2 regions of the Actinoplanes sp. NPDC051861 genome follow, and region 1 is predicted to be linked to the other one. Evidence: predicted binding sites of a transcription regulator. Region 1 holds the regulator's gene; the other holds the start of a gene.

Evidence for each region. Region 1 encodes HrcA, which represses chaperone genes, less so after heat shock. Its sites were predicted from a motif close to GGTTNGCACNCTCNNNNNGAGNGTGCNAACC; they were not measured.
Region 2: a site for HrcA is predicted at 1,217-1,247, ahead of groL (chaperonin GroEL). Genes of this name have one in related genera too.

What each region holds. Positions count from the first base shown of each region.
Region 1 is NZ_JBFAYE010000035.1:19,018-22,428, reverse strand. It holds gene hemW (radical SAM family heme chaperone HemW) at 1-736, shown strand, start outside; gene hrcA (heat-inducible transcriptional repressor HrcA) at 822-1,841, shown strand; gene dnaJ (molecular chaperone DnaJ) at 1,876-3,009, shown strand; gene AB0M02_RS45380 (16S rRNA (uracil(1498)-N(3))-methyltransferase) at 3,366-3,411, shown strand, end outside.
Region 2 is NZ_JBFAYE010000001.1:123,827-127,237, forward strand. It holds gene AB0M02_RS00685 (hypothetical protein) at 110-550, opposite strand; gene AB0M02_RS00690 (GNAT family N-acetyltransferase) at 552-1,055, opposite strand; gene groL (chaperonin GroEL) at 1,439-3,061, shown strand; gene AB0M02_RS00700 (Ig-like domain-containing protein) at 3,200-3,411, opposite strand, start outside.

The DNA.
Region 1 (3,411 bases):
GAACGTGCTCAGAGTGCTGGACCGCAAACACACGGCCGGTCGAGCTCCGCAGGCGGCACTCGAAGCCCGCGAGGCCGGATTCGAGCACGTCAATCTCGACCTGATCTACGGGACGCCGGGCGAGACCGCCGATGATTTCGCCCGGTCACTCGACGCGGTGATCGCGGCCGGCGTCGACCATGTGAGCGCCTACGCGCTGATCGTCGAGGACGGGACCCGGATGGCGACCCGGATGCGCCGGGGTGAGTTGCCCTATCCCTCCGACGACGTAGCCGCCGACCGCTATCTGGCCGCCGAGGAAGCGCTGACGAGCGCGGGCTTCGAGTGGTACGAAGTATCCAATTGGGCGAAAAAAGGCGGAAAATGTAGGCATAACGAGCTTTACTGGACGGGTGCGGACTGGTGGGGTCTCGGGCCGGGCGCGCACTCGCACGTCGGCGGGGTGCGCTGGTGGAACGTCAAACATCCGACCGCGTACGCGAAACGCCTCAACGCCGGTGAATCCCCCGGGCACGGTCGTGAGCTGCTGACCGCCGAGGACCGGCACCTGGAGGACGTGATGCTGCGGGTCCGGCTCCGCGACGGCATCCCGCTGACCAGGGTCGATGCTGCCGGTGCGGCCCGCGCGCGGGACGGCGGGCTGCTGGATCCGGTCGCCTATGCGCAAGGGCGACTGGTGCTGACCCTTCGCGGGCGGCTGCTGGCCGACGCGGTGATCCGGGATGTGACGGGATAACCGTACTTTCGATCATCGCGTTGCACCGCAGCGCGACGTAGACTGGCACTCTATTAGCGGGAGTGCCAGCAGGGGGAGGGGTCATATGAGTCTGGATGACCGCAAGCTCGAGGTGCTCCGGGCGATCGTCGAGGACTACGTCGAGACGCGCGAGCCGGTCGGCAGCAAATCTCTCGTCGAGCGTCACCAGCTCGGCGTCTCCCCGGCCACGGTGCGCAACGACATGGCGGTCCTCGAGGAGGAGGGCTACATCCGGCAGCCGCACACCAGCGCCGGCCGGGTGCCCACCGACGCCGGCTACCGGCTCTTCGTCGACCGGCTCACCCGGATCAAGCCGCTCAGCCCGGCCGAGCGCCGCGCCATCGAGCGCTTCATGATCGGCGTGGTCGACCTCGACGATGTGGTGCATCGCACGGTCCGGCTCCTCGCCCAGCTGACCCGCCAGGTCGCCGTCGTGCAATATCCGAGTCTTTCCCGCTCCGCTGTTCGCCATCTGGAACTCGTGCCGATCTCCACGACCCGCCTGACGCTCGTGATGATCACCGACACCGGCCGGGTCGAGCAGCGCCTCGTGGAGATGCCCGCGCCGGTCCAGCCTGACGACGTGTGGGAGCTGCGCCGCCGCTGCAACGAGAAACTCGCAGGTCAGAAGCTCGTCGACGCGCCACCGCTGGTGCAGAATCTGGTCGAGGAGTGCGCGCCGGAGCGCCGCGGTGACATGGCCTGCCTGGCCTCGGTGCTGCTCGAAACCCTCGTCGAACGCAGCGAGGAACGTCTCGCTCTGGCCGGTACGGCCAACTTGACACGCGGCGGTGTGCTGGACTTCCAGGGCACGCTACGCCCCGTCCTCGAAGCCCTCGAGGAAGAGGTCATCCTGCTCAAACTCATCGGCGACCTGGAGCCGAGCACCACCCGGGTCCGGATCGGCGACGAGAACCAGATCGACAACCTGCCGGTGTCCGTGGTCAGCAGCGGTTACGGGCCGGGTGCGACGATCGTTGGTGGGCTCGGTGTCCTGGGCCCCACCCGCATGGACTACCCGGGCACCATCGCTACTGTTCGCGCAGTCGCGCGGTACGTTGGCGACCTGTTGGCACAGAATTGACGGATTCGCGCAGACATTGAGGACTCCAAACCCCGTGGCCAAGGACTACTACGGAATTCTCGGCGTGACCCGAGAAGCCACCGACGACGAGATCAAGCGCGCCTACCGCAAACTGGCTCGGCAGTACCACCCGGACGTCAACCCCGATCCGGAGGCGCACGAGAAGTTCAAAGAGATCAACGCGGCGTACGAGGTCCTCTCCGACGACCAGAAGCGGCAGATCGTCGACCTGGGCGGTGACCCCCTCGCGCCGGGTGGAGGCGCGCCCGGTCCCGGTGGCGCCGGCCCGTTCGTCGGCTTCCAGGACATCATGGACGCGTTCTTCGGCACCGCGGCCGGCGGCGGCTCGCGCGGCCCGCGCCCGCGCACCCGTCCCGGCGCCGACGCCATCCTGCGTCTCGAGCTCGACCTGGTCGAGACCGCCTTCGGCGTCGAGGCGCCGATCACCGTCGACACCGCGGTCCTGTGCACCCAGTGCTCCGGGGCCGGCACCGCGCCCGGCACCCACCTGGCCACCTGCGAGGTCTGCGCCGGCCGCGGCGAGGTCCAGTCGGTCCAGCGCACCTTCCTCGGCCAGGTCGTCTCGTCGCGCCCCTGCCAGAACTGCCAGGGCCACGGCACGGTCATCCCGAACCCCTGCCCCACCTGCGCCGGCGACGGCCGCATCCGCACCCGCCGCTCACTGACCGTGAAGATTCCGGCGGGCGTCGAGGACGGCATGCGCATCCGCCTGGCACAGCAGGGCGAGGTCGGTCCCGGCGGCGGCACCGCTGGCGACCTCTACGTCGAGATCCACGAACGGCCCCACGACGTCTACTCCCGCAAGGGCGACGACCTCCACTGCCGGGTCACCCTCCCGATGACGGCGGCGGCCCTCGGCACCCGGATGACCATCAAGACCCTCGACGGCGAGGAGAACATCGAGGTCAAGCCCGGCACGCAGCCCGCCAGCACGCTGCGCATCCGCGGCAAGGGCGTCCCGCACCTGCGGGGCCAGGGCCGCGGCGAACTCTTCGTCCACCTCGACGTCAAGACACCCACGAAACTCACCGCCGATCAGGAACGCATGCTGCGCGATTTCGCCAAGACCCGCGGCGAGGACGTGGCGGAGCTGAGCAAGCAGGGCGGCTTCTTCAGCCGGATGCGAGACGCTTTCAACGGCCACTGAGCGGGTCCCACCGCAGCGTCTCCTCGACCGCCGCTTCGGCCGGCCCCGCTTCGGCCGGCCCCGCTTCGGCCGGCCCCGCTTCGGCCGGCCCCGCTTTGCGGGATCAAGATCAAGAGCTTGATGTCGTAGCGGGGTGGGGGGTACAGGACGTCGCTCACGCCGAGGGCCGGGCGGCGGCGAGCTGGCCGCTACGCGTCCAGAGCGCTCACCACCACCCGGCGACGTGCGTGAGTGGTTGCGCTCCCTCGGTCGGCGTGTGGTGCGGTATCCCCATGCTCTGCGGCGGCGGGGGCTCCTTCGGTTGGTGTGTGGGCGCTGGATCCCCATGCTCTGAGTCGGCCTGTAGCGTCTCGGGGATGTCGGCGCCGCTGTTTCTGGTTGAGAGCCTGCCCGTCGGATCGT
Region 2 (3,411 bases), on a different contig from region 1:
TACGAGGCCCCTCACCTGGACATTGGCGACAATCTCCGAGGGACCCAACGACCCAGTGCTGACCCACGCGGAGGCACTGTGCGTCCGTCCTCCCGACCAAATCTCCTGTTCAGCGCCTTCGCAGGGCGCGGTTCACCCATGGGCGCAGCGGCAGGTCCTCGGGATATCCGCCGTCGCGCAGGCCGGCCCGGCGCTCGAAGACGTTGCGGGCGCCGAAGGACCGGGACACCGAGATCGACCAGCCGCACGCGAGCCAGTACGCGGGCCAGAACAGCGGCCCCAGGACGGCGTACTGCCCGGCGTGGCGGCTCTCGTGGGCCAGCAGCGCGCTGCGCTCCTCGGCCAGCAGCCACTCCGCGGTCCGTTTCGTCAGGATCACCGAGCCGACCGTGAAGCAGGACGCCGGCGGCATGCGCAGTTTGTAGCCCTCGGCGATCAGCACCCCGTCGCGCCCGCGCCGGACCTTGGCGCCGGTGATCCAGGCCAGCAGGAGTCCGGCCGCGGTGGTTCCGTTGACCGCGGTGAGCACGCTCCGGACCGCCGGCTTCATCTCAGATCCGCCTCCGCATCCGCAGTTCGGACAGCGCCGGCACGGTCGGGTGCGGCAGCCGGTCGCCGGTGTCGAGAAAACCCAATTTTTCGTACGCCCGGACGGCGCGATCGTTGCCGACCACCACCTCCAGCATCAGCTCGGTGCGCCCGGCCGCCGCGGACCAGTCGGCCACCGCGTCGATCAGCTCGCCCAGCACCTTGCCGCCGCGGTAGGCGGGCGTGAGGTAGACAGCGAAGATCACCGTGCAGCCCGGTTCGTCGGGGAGCGTGGTGCCGCCGGCGTGGCCGATCAGCGGGCCGCCGGGGTCGGCGATGAACTGGGCGGTGTCCGGGCCGGTGGCGGACTGGGTGATCCGCTGCCGGTAGCTCTCGTGCGGGCGGGCGGCCGCCTGCGCCAGCGTCTCCAGGAAGGCGAGCGGACTGTCGGCGAGCATCTCCAGGCGCAGGGCGCGCATCCGCCCCGCGTCGGCGGGGGTGACCCGTCGAACTGTCCAGTTCTCCATGCCGTACTCCATACCGCCCGGTGTGACGTGCGGCAACCCGGATGACGTAAACCGGTCGTGAGCTGCGCATCAAGATCTTTGGTCGGAAACCCGGGCCTGTGCATCGGTTTCGCGGGAAGATGGGTTTTCTTGCACTCGCCACCCGGGAGTGCTAAACAGGTGTTTGGCACTCGCGGCTAGTGAGTGCCAACAGGTCGGGACGGTGGGGTTCCGGTCGCGGCGCTGCCATCGGCGCCGGGGCACGGAGCCGGTCGTCGCGGGCTATCCGGCTCGGCCTGAGGACGTCACATCGCCAGGTGGTGACGTCCGCAGACGTTCCTCAACGTGCGGAGAGCGGGGCCGAACAGGCCCGGCGCCGCGGATGTCCGGGAGGACAACGCCGTATGGCCAAGATCATCGCATTCGACGAGGAGGCTCGTCGGGGCCTCGAGCGGGGCATGAACCAGCTCGCCGACGCGGTCAAGGTGACGCTCGGCCCCAAGGGCCGCAACGTGGTTCTCGAGAAGAAGTGGGGCGCCCCCACGATCACCAACGATGGTGTATCCATCGCCAAGGAGATCGAGCTCGAGGACTCGTACGAGAAGATCGGCGCTGAGCTGGTCAAGGAGGTCGCGAAGAAGACGGACGACGTCGCCGGTGACGGCACGACGACCGCGACCGTCCTGGCCCAGGCTCTGGTCCGTGAGGGCCTGCGCAACGTCGCCGCGGGCGCGAACCCGATGGCCCTGAAGCGGGGCATCGAGGCCGCTGTGGCGAGTGTCTCCGAGGGTCTCTCGCAGATCGCCAAGGACGTGGAGACCAAGGAGCAGATCGCCTCCACCGCCTCCATCTCCGCCGGTGACTCCACGGTTGGCGAGATCATCGCCGAGGCCATGGACAAGGTCGGCAAGGAAGGCGTCATCACCGTCGAGGAGAGCAACACCTTCGGCCTCGAGCTCGAGCTCACCGAGGGCATGCGCTTCGACAAGGGCTACATCTCGGCGTACTTCATGACGGACGCCGAGCGCATGGAGGCCGTCTTCGACGACCCCTACATCCTGATCGCGAACAGCAAGATCTCCGCGGTCAAGGACCTGCTCCCGGTCCTCGAGAAGGTCATGCAGTCGGGCAAGCCGCTGGTGATCATCGCCGAGGACGTCGAGGGCGAGGCCCTGGCCACCCTGGTCGTGAACAAGGTCCGTGGCACCTTCAAGTCCGTCGCCGTCAAGGCCCCGGGCTTCGGTGACCGCCGCAAGGCCATGCTGGAGGACATCGCCATCCTGACCGGTGGCGCCGTCATCAGCGAGGAGGTCGGCCTCAAGCTCGACGCCGCCGACCTGAGCCTGCTGGGCCAGGCCCGCAAGGTCGTCATCACCAAGGACGAGACCACCGTCGTCGACGGTGCCGGCAACGGCGAGCAGATCCAGGGCCGGGTCAACCAGATCCGCGCCGAGATCGAGCGCTCGGACTCCGACTACGACCGTGAGAAGCTGCAGGAGCGTCTGGCCAAGCTGGCCGGCGGTGTTGCGGTCATCAAGGTCGGCGCGGCCACCGAGGTCGAGCTGAAGGAGCGCAAGCACCGCATCGAGGACGCCGTTCGCAACGCGAAGGCGGCCGTCGAGGAGGGCATCGTCCCCGGTGGTGGCGTCGCTCTCGTGCAGGCCGGCAAGACCGCGTTCGACAAGCTGGACCTCTCCGGCGACGAGGCCACCGGTGCCAACATCGTCAAGGTCGCGCTCGACGCCCCGCTGCGTCAGATCGCCGTGAACGCCGGCCTCGAGGGCGGCGTCGTGGTGGAGAAGGTGCGCAACCTCGAGCCGGGTCACGGCCTGAACGCCGCGAACGGTGAGTACGTGGACCTTCTGGCCGCGGGCATCATCGACCCGGCCAAGGTCACCCGCTCGGCGCTGCAGAACGCCGCGTCGATCGCCGCGCTGTTCCTCACCACCGAGGCCGTCGTGGCCGACAAGCCCGAGAAGTCCCCGGCTCCGGCCGGTGCCCCGGGCGGCGGTGACATGGACTTCTGAGTCCAGTCTTTCGGGAGGGCGGGTCGCTTCGGCGGCCCGCCCTTCCGGCGTTTCCGGGGCCGTCTTCGGGAGGCGCGGGCTTGAGGCGCTTTCTCAGGGCGGCTTTCAGGGGGCATCGGCTGTCGAGGACGGCGGCTTTCAGGGGCGGCGGCGGATTCCGGCGGCCCAGTGCAGGGCTATGCCGGCGGCGATGGCGAGGGCGCCGATTCGCAGGACGGCCATGAGGTTCTGGCCGGTCGTCGGGAGGTGGCCCGGCGGGGGCGGTGTTGGAGCCGGGGCCGGGGGCGCGGTGGGCGAGACCGTCGGGGACGGTGAAGCCGCGCCGACCTCGACGACGATGGTGCCCTGTG